4 regions of the Halomonas sp. 111 genome follow, and region 2 is predicted to be linked to each of the others. Evidence: predicted binding sites of a transcription regulator. Region 2 holds the regulator's gene; each other region holds the start of a gene.

Region 1 (3,134 bases), on a different contig from region 2:
TCATGCGAATACGCTCCACTTCTTCCATCTTGAGTTCGATGTAGGCATCAATCATATCGTCGGTGAACACGCCACCTTCGGTCAGGAACGCACGGTCAGCGTCGAGCGCTTCCAGGGCCTGGTCCAGGCTGTTGGCAACGGTCGGTACCAACTTGCCTTCTTCTGGCGGCAAGTCGTACAGGTTCTTGTCCATGGCATCGCCAGGATGAATCTTGTTCTTGATGCCGTCGATACCCGCCATTAGCAGGGCAGCAAACGACAGGTACGGGTTAGCGGTCGGGTCAGGGAAGCGGGTTTCAACGCGCTTGCCTTTGGGGCTTACCGTATAGGGAATCCGGATAGAGGCAGAACGGTTACGGGCGCTGTAAGCCAGCATAACCGGCGCTTCAAACCCCGGTACCAAACGCTTGTACGAGTTGGTAGAGGCGTTGGTGAAGGCGTTCAGAGCGCGTGCGTGCTTGATCACACCACCGATGTAATACAGGGCCATTTCCGACAGGCCTGCGTACTCATCACCGGCAAACTGGTTCTGACCATCTTTCCAGAACGACTGGTGAATATGCATACCAGAACCGTTGTCGCCAACCAGCGGCTTGGGCATGAAGGTCGCGGTTTTGCCGTACGCGTGGGCCACATTGTGGATCACGTACTTCATTTCCTGAACTTCGTCCGCCTTCTTCACCAGCGTATTGAATTTAACGCCGATCTCGTTCTGCCCCGCATTCGCCACTTCGTGGTGGTGAACTTCAACGGTCTGACCAATCGCTTCCAGGGTGTTACACATCGCGCCACGAATATCGTGGAAGCTGTCGACCGGAGGAACCGGGAAGTAACCGCCTTTAACGCGCGGACGGTGCCCCAGGTTGCCGCCCTCTACCTGATTACTGGTCGCCCAAGCGCCCTCGTCGGAAGAAATCTTGTACATGGAGCCCTGAATATCGGACTTCCAATGTACTTCGTCAAAAATAAAGAACTCAGGCTCCGGACCGAAGAAAGCAGTATCGCCCAGGCCGGTGGACTCCAGGTACGCCTCAGCGCGCTTAGCAATAGAACGCGGGTCACGATCATAGCCCTGCATCGTGGCTGGCTCAATGATATCGCAACGCAAAATCAGAGTAGCGTCTTCGGTGAAGGGGTCGAGGAAAGCAGTGCCATCTTCCGGGCGCAGGATCATGTCGGATTCGTTAATGCCTTTCCAGCCCTCGATTGAGGAGCCATCGAACATTTGACCATTTTCGAAGAACTCTTCGTCTACATCGCGGGCAGGCACGGTAACGTGCTGCTCTTTACCACGAGTATCGGTGAAACGCAGGTCCACCCACTTAACATCATGTTCTTCAATTAGCGCGAGAGTCTTGGCTGACATTGTGCCTCCGATATGGGCGTGGCTTAAAGCATGTAACAGTAAGCTATCGATAAAAGTGTTATTAGACAAACCCCGTCATTCAATAAAGTACGTGCCTGACAGGCCTATCCTTTTTGTTCGCTTAACATTTGCCTGAAATTGAATCACACATCGCCTAGCGATCATTTCAAACCGGCTATTGTTGTAGCACGCCGAGAGGCATCTGCCTACGGTGGCTAGCCGCTGACAAATATAATGCAGAGAACATGCCAATCCTGCACCAACATGACCGAAACAATTACTAACCTGTTGTTTTAAGGCATATAAAAGCTGCGTCTGCATGCCTCTCTATGACGCATAAGTATTTCCCGAGGCTTTTAAACACACACGGACCTGTTTTTTTGACCCAAAATAGATCAAACACAAGCATAAGCGCACCTAATTGGTGCATGAAAGACATAGAGCGCCCCTCTCGGCTTCCAACCCACCGCACAGCGCGTCAACGCCCTACACTTTTAGCCGCTTGCCAAACATCATGGCCCCGGCTTTTGTGGTGTTCGCCATTTTACTGAGCAGGATAGAGCCCGTGGCGCCCGTCACTATCAGCAGCAGCACGTAAACCGTTATAGGCAACGCCAACGGCATCACCAACGCATCGGTAATGGCAAAAAACATGGGGTGCGCCAGGTAAATACCAAACGAATACTGGTTGATATAGCGCACCCAGCGAGGCGCTGTGATGTCTTTTAAATAACGCATCGCTACAAGCGTTGAGAGTATGAACAGCGGTATCACCCACACTTCCTTGGATGAGAACTGCAGCCACCCCGCCACACTGGCCGCGACCAGCAGGCAAACCAACACGACCAACCACAAAGGCCACGACAGGTACTGCATCCATAAAGGCCGCAGCGGTGCCTGGGCTCCACTATCAAAGGGGTAGTAACGCACTAGCGCCAGGGCCAGAAAGAACAGATATATCCAGCCCAGAGGCGCTACCCAGAGCAGATACCCCGGCAGCGCCACACCCAGCCAATACGCCACTCCCCAGTACGCCATACTCACCCAACAGCTCACCCACAGCCACGGCACCGGGTTAAAGCGCCACAGCTGCCAACGGGTAAACAGCCAATAAGCGATATAAAACTGCATGGCGATAATCAAGAAATAACCGTGCCACCCGGCGAAAACAAAGTACTCCAGCGCATTGGCGACAAAGCCTACCGACTCCCCTGCCATGTACAGCCGGACCCACTCGGCCGTCGAGTAGATAAAGCCATATACCAGATAAGGCAGCATGACGTACTTTACCCGTTGGGCCAAAAAGCCAGGCGGCACTGCCTTGTCATAGCGCATGGCAAACACAAACACTGAAATGAACAAAAAGATCGGTGTGCCCAATACCAGCGGCAGGCGCATCAGGTCGGTGGCCAGGTTATCCACACGCTGATTAACGTGGTCCAGCAAATGAAATAAAAACACGGCCACGCAGCCGTACGCACGCAACCAGTAAATTTCCTCTATCCTTTTATGCATACCTGCTCCGTGTATGCCTGACATTCGCCTGCGCTGAACAGTGTCGGCGGGTACGGGGTACGACGCTATAACCTTGCGATAATTCCCGGAGGCTGTTTGTCGCTCTTCTCATTTTCAAGTGTATTTCACGGGTTGTTACGTTTCTTGTTGACCAGCCTGACAGCCCTGGCGGGCCTATGGAGCCTGTTTAACGCCGCCGTTGCTGGCGAGGTGCACTACGCCACCTTTGACTCGCCCACGCTGGGCCACGCCT
Region 2 (3,134 bases):
TTGGCCCTAACGGCGCGGGCAAAACCACATCGTTTTATATGATTGTGGGCCTGGTGAAGTCTGATGCGGGTACGGTGCGTATCGACGAGCAAGACTTAACCCGCGTTCCCATGCACGAACGCGCGATGGCCGGCATTGGCTATCTACCCCAGGAAGCGTCTATTTTTCGCAAGCTATCGGTTGCGGATAATATTATGGCGATTCTGGAAACCCGCAAAGATCTGGACAGGGCAGGACGAGAGCAGCGGCTTGAGGCCCTGCTTGACGACTTTCATATTACCCACATCCGTGACAACCTGGGCATGAGCCTTTCCGGCGGCGAGCGGCGGCGCGTCGAAATTGCCCGCTCCTTGGCCACAGAGCCCGCGTTTATCTTGCTGGACGAGCCATTTGCAGGTGTCGATCCCATCTCGGTTGGTGAAATCAAGAGCATTATTCGCGCCTTAAAACAGCGCCACATTGGCGTGCTAATTACTGATCATAACGTCCGAGAAACACTGGATATTTGCGATATCGCCTATATTGTCGGTGACGGCCACATTATTGCTGGCGGCAGCCCTCAGACTATCCTTGATAACCAAAAAGTGAGGGAAGTTTACCTGGGTGCTGATTTTCGCTTATGAATTTAATTTCACCGCTAAACAGTGATCTGCAGTAAAAATTTTATCAGTGGCATGCTTATTGCACTTGCACAACAACATGACTCGCACTAGGGTGAAGCTTTCCGATTAACGAGTGGTTCTCAGATGGTCATGAAAGCTTCTCTCCAATTGCGTATCGGTACGCAGCTGACCATGACACCTCAGCTGCAGCAAGCGATTGCACTGCTACAGCTATCGACATTGGATCTACGTCAGGAAATTCAGCAGGCACTGGATGCCAACCCAATGCTGGAGCAGGAAGACGAGTTCGGCGAGCAGGCGACCGTCGAAACACCCGACGAGGAGTGGTCAGAAAGCATTCCCGAGGAACTGTCTGTCGATAGCGACTGGTCTGACACTTACCAGGACATGGGTAGCTCTGGCAGCAGCGAAGGCCCCGATTTTGAACGCCAGGCCGCGGGACAAAGCCTGCATGGACATCTCCTTTGGCAGCTGGCGATGACCGATTTTACGGCTCGTGAGCAGCTAATCGCCGAAAGCCTGATTGATGCACTGGATGCCAATGGCTACCTGACGCAGCCGCTCAACGATATCCGCGATGGGTTACGTGCTCAAAGCATCGAAGGTCTCAGCCAGCGAGAGTTGGAGACCATTCTGATGCGTTTACAGCAGTTCGAGCCAACGGGCGTCTTCGCCCGTGACTTGCGCGAATGTTTGATGCTTCAGTTAGCAACGCTCCCCGACGACACGCCCCTACTTGTTCCCGCGCGCCGATTGGTTCGTCAGTTTCTTGAAGCGCTGGGCAAAAATGACATTCGCCTATTAAAGCGCCGCCTAAGCCTGGACGATGAGCAGCTAGACGATGTGATCGGTCTGATCCGAAGCCTGGACCCACGCCCAGGCAGCGCTTATGGCGTCACCGACGATAGCTATATCACGCCCGACCTGGTCGTACGTCATGACCATGAAGGCTGGCACCTGGAGCTTAACCCTGAAGCCCTGCCCCGGCTGCGTATCCAGCCCGACTACGCCAGTTTAATCAAGCGTGCAGACAAGAGTCAGGATAACCAGTTTTTAAAAGAGCACTTGCAAGAAGCGCGCTGGCTAATCAAAAGCCTGTCCAGCCGCAACGACACGCTTCTACGCGTAGGACGCGAGATTATCACTCGCCAAATCGGTTTTTTAGAGCACGGTGAAGAAGCGATGAAGCCGTTGATTCTTGCCGATATTGCCGAGGCGGTTGAGATGCACGAATCAACCATTTCTCGGGTCACCACACAAAAATATATCCATACCCCACGGGGCGTCTTCGAACTTAAGTACTTTTTCTCAAGCCAAATTAGCGGGCAGGATGGCGCAGACAGCCACTCAAGCACCGCGATTCGCGCCCGGCTTAAAAAGTTGATTCAAGATGAGCCTCCCGGCAAACCTCTTTCGGACAGTCGTTTGGTGACATTACTGGGAGATGGCGGCATCACAGTGGCACGCCGTACGGTGGCGAAATATCGTGAGTCGCTGGGCATTCCCTCATCAAGTGAACGTCGTCGTTTGCGTTAGTCGTTACAAGAGAAATGGCAAAACTCGCGACAGGGGCTTTGCAACACCGTAAAAAGGGTTACAATCGAAATTCAGTCCGATGGATAAGGAGCACGTCAATGCAAGTAAATATCACGGGTCATCATGTAGAACTGACTGACGCCTTGCGTGACTACGTTAATGAAAAGCTTGAACGCATCGAACGTCATTACGACCACATCACCACGGTACAAGTCACCTTATCTATTGAGAAGGAGCGCCAACATGCCGCGTGCACCCTTCATGCGGCAGGCGCCGACCTACATGCCGACGCCGAAGATGTCGACATGTACGCCGCTATTGACGCCTTAGCAGACAAAATTGATCGTCAACTCGTTAAGCACAAGGAAAAAGCACAAGCTCGCGCCCAAGGCGCTGGCGTGCGTTAATTCAATGACGTTGGAAACCATCCTCCCCCCGGAGCGCGTACTTTACGACGTGCCCGGGGGCAGCAAAAAGCGGGTGCTGGAGTTTTTCAGCACCTTTATCGCTCAAAATACACCCAGTCTGGATAGTCAGGAAGTTTTCAGCCGACTGATCGGCCGGGAACGCCTTGGCAGCACGGGGATCGGTAACGGCGTCGCCATCCCCCATGCGCGCAGCCCACATTGCGTTACGCCTATTGCGGGTTTTTTAAAATTATCAGAACCTATTGATTTTGATGCTATTGATGGCGACCCGGTCGACCTCGTCTTTGTGCTGCTTGTTCCCGAAGAGGCTGACGACACGCATTTGTCGCTTTTGGGCCAAGTGGCCACCATTATGAATGATGCGAGCACACGCCAGGCATTACGCAAAACCAGCAGCCAGCGCGATTTGCTTGACCTGCTGATGAGCAAGATTCGCGAACAGGCCGCTCCATAATCGCCCATAACGACTAACACGTTTTCATGCGTTATCCCTTTTATACGTTCAATCAGAGAGAGCCACTATGCAACTGGTGATTATTAGCGGCCG
Region 3 (3,134 bases), on a different contig from region 2:
AGCTGGAGGGCAAGCCCCTGCCAAACTAATGAATGCCGCCAGTCGTCCAGTGGCGTTTCGCAGCTAGCGCGTAGCTGAGCAAAGAGTGTGGAAGGTGGTGCCCAAGCATGCAATTGAGGCGCTTGAGCGCTAGGTAACGCATTGGGAATAGTGGCCAGCACCGCAATATTGAGGGTACGCAGCCGTGGCTGTGCCGGTTGTTCAACGATCAACGGCGCCTGCGGGGTAAAGTGCGCGCAGAACCCCTGCCCCGCGCCTATGGTCAGCCGCTTCTGGCCTTGGGCGATGTCAATCCAGCCTTCCAAAACAACACTTAGAAACCAGGGCACTGTCTGCGTAGAGCGGGAGACATAGCGTTGATGAACATCAAGGTCGGACAAGGTGAGATGCAGCGCAGAAGAGAGCGGTAAATCACTGACGCTGCCTTGGGCAATCGGGTCGTCAATCCCTTCCCCGGCATACAGGTAGTCAATGCCGAACGTTTGGCCCAGTTGGCTAAGTGTCGATGGTGTTAACGACGTAAAGGTTGGCATCAATAGGGACCCTGCTGCTTGGTCATCCAGTGATCAACCCAGCGAGAAAACGCCGCCCAAAAGAGCGACGCTTGAAACGAGGTGCGGTTCGTGGGTTATCCAGAGAACGCGTGAATCATCGTGATCCTATCATCGTTAGATTAAAACGCAATGATAGATGTTCTCATTTTGGTGGCGGCAGGTGTTACCAGTGCTGTACTTACGTATCGCTTTTCTTATCGTCATTCAGTGTGCTGCTGGCAGCCGGTTTTTGGGCAGCGGGAGCATCCATATCGGCGTTGGGATGAGCGCTTTCAGCGGCCTTAGTGGCGACTGGCAGGTGCTTCTCAGGCTGACTCGCTTCCATCGTGGCTTCCAGTTGCGCTACTTGCCTCTCCAGGGCTTCTACCCGCGAGCGCGTGCGCTGCAGCACATCCATCAGGATATCGAAGTCTTCCCGCGATACGAGCTCCAAGCGATCAAAGGCACCACGAACCACCTGTTGAACGCCTTTCTGAATATCTTCGGGCGCTTGTGACGCATTTTGTAAGCGGTCGCCAATCTGTTGTGCCAAACGGCTAATACGGTCCTGGGGCGTCATGGTTCTCTCCTTAAATAGTGATGCTTTAAAAGTGGGCACTATTTTAAGGATACGCAACCCGCCGCCAGTACGCATGTATTGCGTGTGGCATTGGCGCATTTATCCGTTTATCTCGTTGCCCAGTAATAGTGCGTTAATCGTTCGCGCCGGTTCTTTTTTGGTGCAATCGGTTGGGCCCTACGCCTTTCCTGATCTCAACGTTTGTGTAAAAGCGCCTTGTTTTTTATTAAGTCGCTAAAAATTAATAAAAAATTAGCTAGTGGCACGGTATGCGCATTGGTAGAGCATCGCCATTTTCAGCGGCAACGCCGCTACCCATTCAGCAGGACTTATCCAGCAGGGGAGATACGGGATGAAACTCATTACCGCCATCATCAAGCCATTCAAACTTGACGACGTTCGCGAAGCACTGGCCGACAACGGCGTGCAGGGCATTACCGTGACAGAGGTAAAAGGTTTTGGGCGTCAGAAAGGGCATACCGAGCTCTACCGTGGTGCCGAGTACGTGGTCGATTTTCTGCCCAAGGTAAAAGTAGAAGTGGCGGTTGACGATGCGCGGCTGGAAAGCGTGATGGATGCCATTTGCAATGCCGCCAACAGCGGAAAAATCGGCGATGGCAAAGTATTCGTCACGCCGCTCGAAGATGTCATCCGAATTCGTACCGGTGAACGCGGCGCTGATGCCGTTTAAACAGGGACTTACCGGGATACTTCGTAGTTCAACGGGGAACTAACAAATGAACGAACTGGCTGATCTGAGCTACGCGCTCGACACGTTTTACTTCTTGATTTGCGGTGTATTGGTCATGTGGATGGCCGCGGGCTTCTCCATGCTTGAAGCGGGCATGGTGCGCGCTAAAAACACCGCCGAAATCCTGACTAAAAACATCGCGCTGTTTGCGATTGCCTGCACCATGTATCTGCTGGTGGGGTACCACCTCATGTACTCCAGCGGCGAAGGCGGCTTCTTGCCAAGTCTGGGCTTTCTGCTGGGCACTGAGAACAGCGTAGATTCGGTGCTGGCGGGTGGCGAGGATGCGCCCTACTACTCCCAGCGCGCTGATTACTTCTTCCAGGTTGTCTTTGTGGCTACTGCTATGTCGATTGTCTCCGGTGCGGTCGCTGAGCGCATGAAGCTATGGGCCTTTTTGGCCTTCGCTGTGGTCATGACCGCCTTTATCTATCCGGTTTCTGGCTACTGGACCTGGGGTGGCGGATGGCTGAGCAGCGTGGGTTACTCGGATTATGCCGGTTCGGGTATCGTCCACATGGCCGGCGCTGCCGCTGCTCTGGCAGGCGTGCTGATTCTTGGCCCGCGTAAGGGCAAGTACGGTAAAGATGGCGCTATCCATGCCATTCCAGGTGCCAACATGCCGCTGGCAACGCTGGGTACGTTTATTTTGTGGATGGGTTGGTTCGGCTTCAACGGAGGCTCTGAGCTAAAAGTCTCGGATATCGAGTCGGCCAACAACGTCGCCCAAGTGTTTGCCAATACCAATGCGGCCGCTGCTGGCGGTGTGATCGCCGCGCTGGTCCTGGCCAAACTGTGGTTCCGTAAAGCGGACCTTACCATGGCGCTTAACGGTGCGCTGGCAGGCTTGGTGGCGATTACCGCTGACCCGCTCTCACCAACGGCATTAGGTGCCACCATTATCGGGGCTATTGGCGGTGTCATCGTGGTAGTAGCGATAGTGTCGCTTGATAAGCTCAAACTGGATGATCCGGTCGGTGCTATTTCCGTTCACGGCGTGGCGGGTATCTGGGGCGTATTGGCGGTGCCTATCACTAATGATGGCGCGTCCTTTAGTGCTCAAATGATGGGTATTGCCGGTATCTTCGGTTGGGTGTTCCTGGCAAGCCTGGTGGTTTGGCTGGTGCTGAAAGCCATCATGGGCATCCGGGTTAGTGAAGAAGAAGAGTATGAAGGTGTGGATATCGCGGAATGCGGTCTTGAAGCCTACCCTGAGTTTAGCGTTAAGAAATAAGCATAATGCACACCCAGTGAGCTGACATGCGCGTGA
Region 4 (3,134 bases), on a different contig from region 2:
CCTCCAGGCCCAACAAACCGCCGCCGATTACGACACATTCGCCGCCCTGTAGGGCAAGCGTTGCGAGCGTGTCGGCATCTTGCAGGGTACGAAACCCATACACGCCGTTAAGGCCAATGCCGGGAACCTCGGGCAGCGTTGGGCGTGAGCCGGTGGTAATCACCAAGCGGTCATAGGTCAGCGTGCGGCAGGTAGTGACAACACGCTGCTCTTCGCGGTTGATCTCCAGCACGCATTCATTCAGGTGGAGGGTGATACCTTGCTTGGCGTACCACTGCGCATCCCGCAAGGTGAGGGCGCTAGGCGGCATTTCATCGGCGAGCAGTGGCGATAGCAGTATCCGGTTATAAGCGGGAGATGCTTCTGCACCAATCACCGTTATCTGCTGGGGTCGGTGAGGCAATTTAACGACCGCCTCTAGCAGACGCTGGCTCGCCATGCCGTTGCCGATAATGACCAAGTGATCATCAGACGAGCACCGAGAGATAGCGATCATAGGTTGCTCCTTACAGTTTAGCGCTTGGCTACAAATGCCTATCCACAAATACTCGGCAGCGCTGAAGAAAAGCCAATAAAAAAAGCCCCTGAGTCAGCGTCCCGGGCAAGTGGATTACCAGGAAAACCGTATCAGGGGCTTCGTTGCCCGGTAGCTGAGGCCAAACCCGTTTGTTGGGTTTCGCACAGAGCAGCCACCGTTGGCTGCCCGCTAAGCTTAAATTTATCTAACCAGTACAGGGCAATTAATCAGCCAAATATCGTTAATTATTTATTTTTATATTGATTATCAATGCTTTGGTTTAAAGAGGTAGATTGAAGGCAGCGCCTTTTCAGCCGCTTACGCTCAGCCTGCGCACGCTATTGGTGCGCTAAGCGGTAAGAATGCACCGTGAGTAGTCAACGTTAGCAAAAAACCTGCCTACAAGATAAGTCGAAAGATATTTTATTGGTTATTAACCTTCTGTTTAATTTGGTGTTTTTGTTTTAATGGGTTGGTTGGCGTAGGCCTTGCTATTACCTTGGCAACAAGCAACAAAGCACAAATGGGTTTATCGGCACAATAAAATGCAGCCATCGAGTTTGAGGGGCAAATAACAACGCTAACGCCATCAGACGACAGGCCATTAATAAGTATGTCCAATCCCAGCAGTGCGACATTTGGCACCGGTGCAGGTGTCCCTGAGACAACGGCGTCCAGGCAGGCTTTTTGTGAGGCTCGCTTGGGCGCTTTTTGCTTTTAAGCGGGAGGAAATCAGTATGTCCCAGGCCACACGCTCGGCTTGTAAAGCAAACACAACGTGCCCTTATTGCGGTGTCGGCTGCGGCGTAATCGCCACTGTGGCTAGCGGCACAATCAGCGCCGTTGAAGGCGACCGTGACCACCCCGCCAACTTTGGTCGGCTATGTGTGAAAGGCTCGGCACTTCACGAAACCCTCGGCCACCATGACCGGCTCACCACGCCCTGGGTCGATGGCCAAGCGGTTGACTGGAATGTGGCGTTAACCACCTTGGCAGAGCGGTTGCAAACAACTCGCGCAACTTACGGCGCTGAGTCAGTCGGTGCCTATCTTTCAGGCCAGCTATTGACCGAAGATTACTATGTGGCCAATAAGCTATTTAAAGGCTTTTTAGGCACGCCGCACCTGGATACCAACTCACGGCTCTGCATGGCCTCTGCCGTGGCGGCGTATAAACGTTCGTTGGGCGCGGATGCCGTTTCCTGCAACTATGAAGATATTGAAGAGGCCGAGCTGGTGGTGCTGGTGGGCTCGAATCTGGCCTGGAACCATCCAGTACTCTATCAGCGCTTGAAGGTCGCCAAAACGCGCAATCCGCTGATGCGGGTGGTGGTCATCGACCCACGCGTGACCGACAGCTGCGAAATTGCCGACCTTTACCTCGGCATCGCACCCGGCAGCGATGCGGTGCTGTTCAACGGTCTGCTGGCCTGGATGGCTGAGAATAACAAGCTGGATCAGCTCTATCTGGACCGCCATACACAAGGTTTCGACGAAGCGCTACTGGCCGCGAGCCACTGCGACATTAATGGCGTGGCGGCGATATGTGATATCGACCCAGAGCGGCTGGAGACCTTTTACTACTGGTTTGCCAGCCAACTCCATGTCGTGACGCTCTACTCCCAGGGCGTCAATCAATCCACAAGCGGTACTGATAAGTGCAACGCGATCATCAACTGTCATCTGGCGGGCGGCAAAATCGGCTTGCCGGGGGCGGGGCCTTTCTCGATTACCGGCCAACCCAATGCCATGGGCGGGCGTGAAGTGGGTGGGCTTGCCAACCAGCTGGCCGCGCATATGGATTACCACACGCCCGGCGCCCTCAGGCGAGTCACCCGCTTCTGGGCGACGGAAACGTTAACGCCTGAATTGCCCCAGGCGCCTGGCTATAAGGCGATTGAGCTTTTTGAAGCAGTTGAGCGGGGCGACATAAAGGCGCTGTGGATAATGGCCACCAACCCGGTGGTCAGCTTGCCGGATGCCGCCCGCGTGCGGCGTGCGCTTGAAAAGTGCCCACTGGTAATTGTGTCTGAGTGCGCCAGCCATACCGACCTGCTGGCGTACGCCGATATCATTCTGCCCGCGACGGGGTGGTCTGAAAAAGACGGCACGGTGACCAATTCCGAACGGCGTATTTCGCGCCAGCGTGGTTTGCTACCTGCGCCTGGCCAAGCGCGTCACGACTGGTGGATTATCTGCGAAGCCGCCAAACGGTTGGGCTTTCATGAGGCGTTTGACTATAGCCATCCCCATGAGATTTTTGATGAGCACGCGCGCCTTTCCGCCTTCGAGAATGAAGGGACGAGCAAACGGCTATTCGATATTTCCGGCCTGGTGGGGCTTGGGCGCGAGGGCTACGACGCGCTGGCGCCTATTCAGTGGCCGGTTACGTCTTCAGCACCTCACGGAACGGCACGGTTGTTTGACGACGGTGAATTCGCCACGCCTAATGGGCGAGCCAATTTCATCGCCATAACGCCGCGCTTGCCGGAGCAGCGCTTAAGTGACGACTACCCGCTGCGCCTGAATACCGGGCGTATTCGCGACCAATGGCACACCATGACGCGCACGGCACGCGCGCCCAAGCTAATGAATCATCGCCATGAGCCGTTTATTGA

Evidence for each region. The regulator sigma-54, encoded in region 2, starts transcription at its own class of promoters, with help from an activator protein. The targets are predictions, from matches to a motif close to TGGCACNNNNNTTGCTNT.
Region 1: the regulator sigma-54 is predicted to act here: its motif matches at 1,600-1,617, upstream of glnA (glutamate--ammonia ligase).
Region 3: the regulator sigma-54 is predicted to act here: its motif matches at 1,374-1,391, upstream of ACT3T7_RS15160 (P-II family nitrogen regulator).
Region 4: the regulator sigma-54 is predicted to act here: its motif matches at 995-1,012, upstream of ACT3T7_RS01320 (nitrate reductase).

Annotation. Positions count from the first base shown of each region.
Region 1 is NZ_JBQSYV010000038.1:6,170-9,303, forward strand. It holds gene glnA (glutamate--ammonia ligase) at 1-1,366, opposite strand, end outside; gene ACT3T7_RS18110 (acyltransferase family protein) at 1,853-2,881, opposite strand; gene ACT3T7_RS18115 (alpha/beta hydrolase) at 3,047-3,134, shown strand, end outside.
Region 2 is NZ_JBQSYV010000003.1:109,552-112,685, reverse strand. It holds gene lptB (LPS export ABC transporter ATP-binding protein) at 1-623, shown strand, start outside; gene ACT3T7_RS03290 (RNA polymerase factor sigma-54) at 747-2,159, shown strand; gene hpf (ribosome hibernation-promoting factor, HPF/YfiA family) at 2,258-2,566, shown strand; gene ACT3T7_RS03280 (PTS sugar transporter subunit IIA) at 2,571-3,041, shown strand; gene rapZ (RNase adapter RapZ) at 3,109-3,134, shown strand, end outside.
Region 3 is NZ_JBQSYV010000021.1:30,303-33,436, forward strand. It holds gene ACT3T7_RS15150 (helix-turn-helix transcriptional regulator) at 1-533, opposite strand, end outside; gene ACT3T7_RS15155 (accessory factor UbiK family protein) at 733-1,113, opposite strand; gene ACT3T7_RS15160 (P-II family nitrogen regulator) at 1,466-1,804, shown strand; gene ACT3T7_RS15165 (ammonium transporter) at 1,851-3,098, shown strand.
Region 4 is NZ_JBQSYV010000001.1:275,740-278,873, reverse strand. It holds gene ACT3T7_RS01325 (NAD(P)/FAD-dependent oxidoreductase) at 1-496, opposite strand, end outside; gene ACT3T7_RS01320 (nitrate reductase) at 1,255-3,134, shown strand, end outside.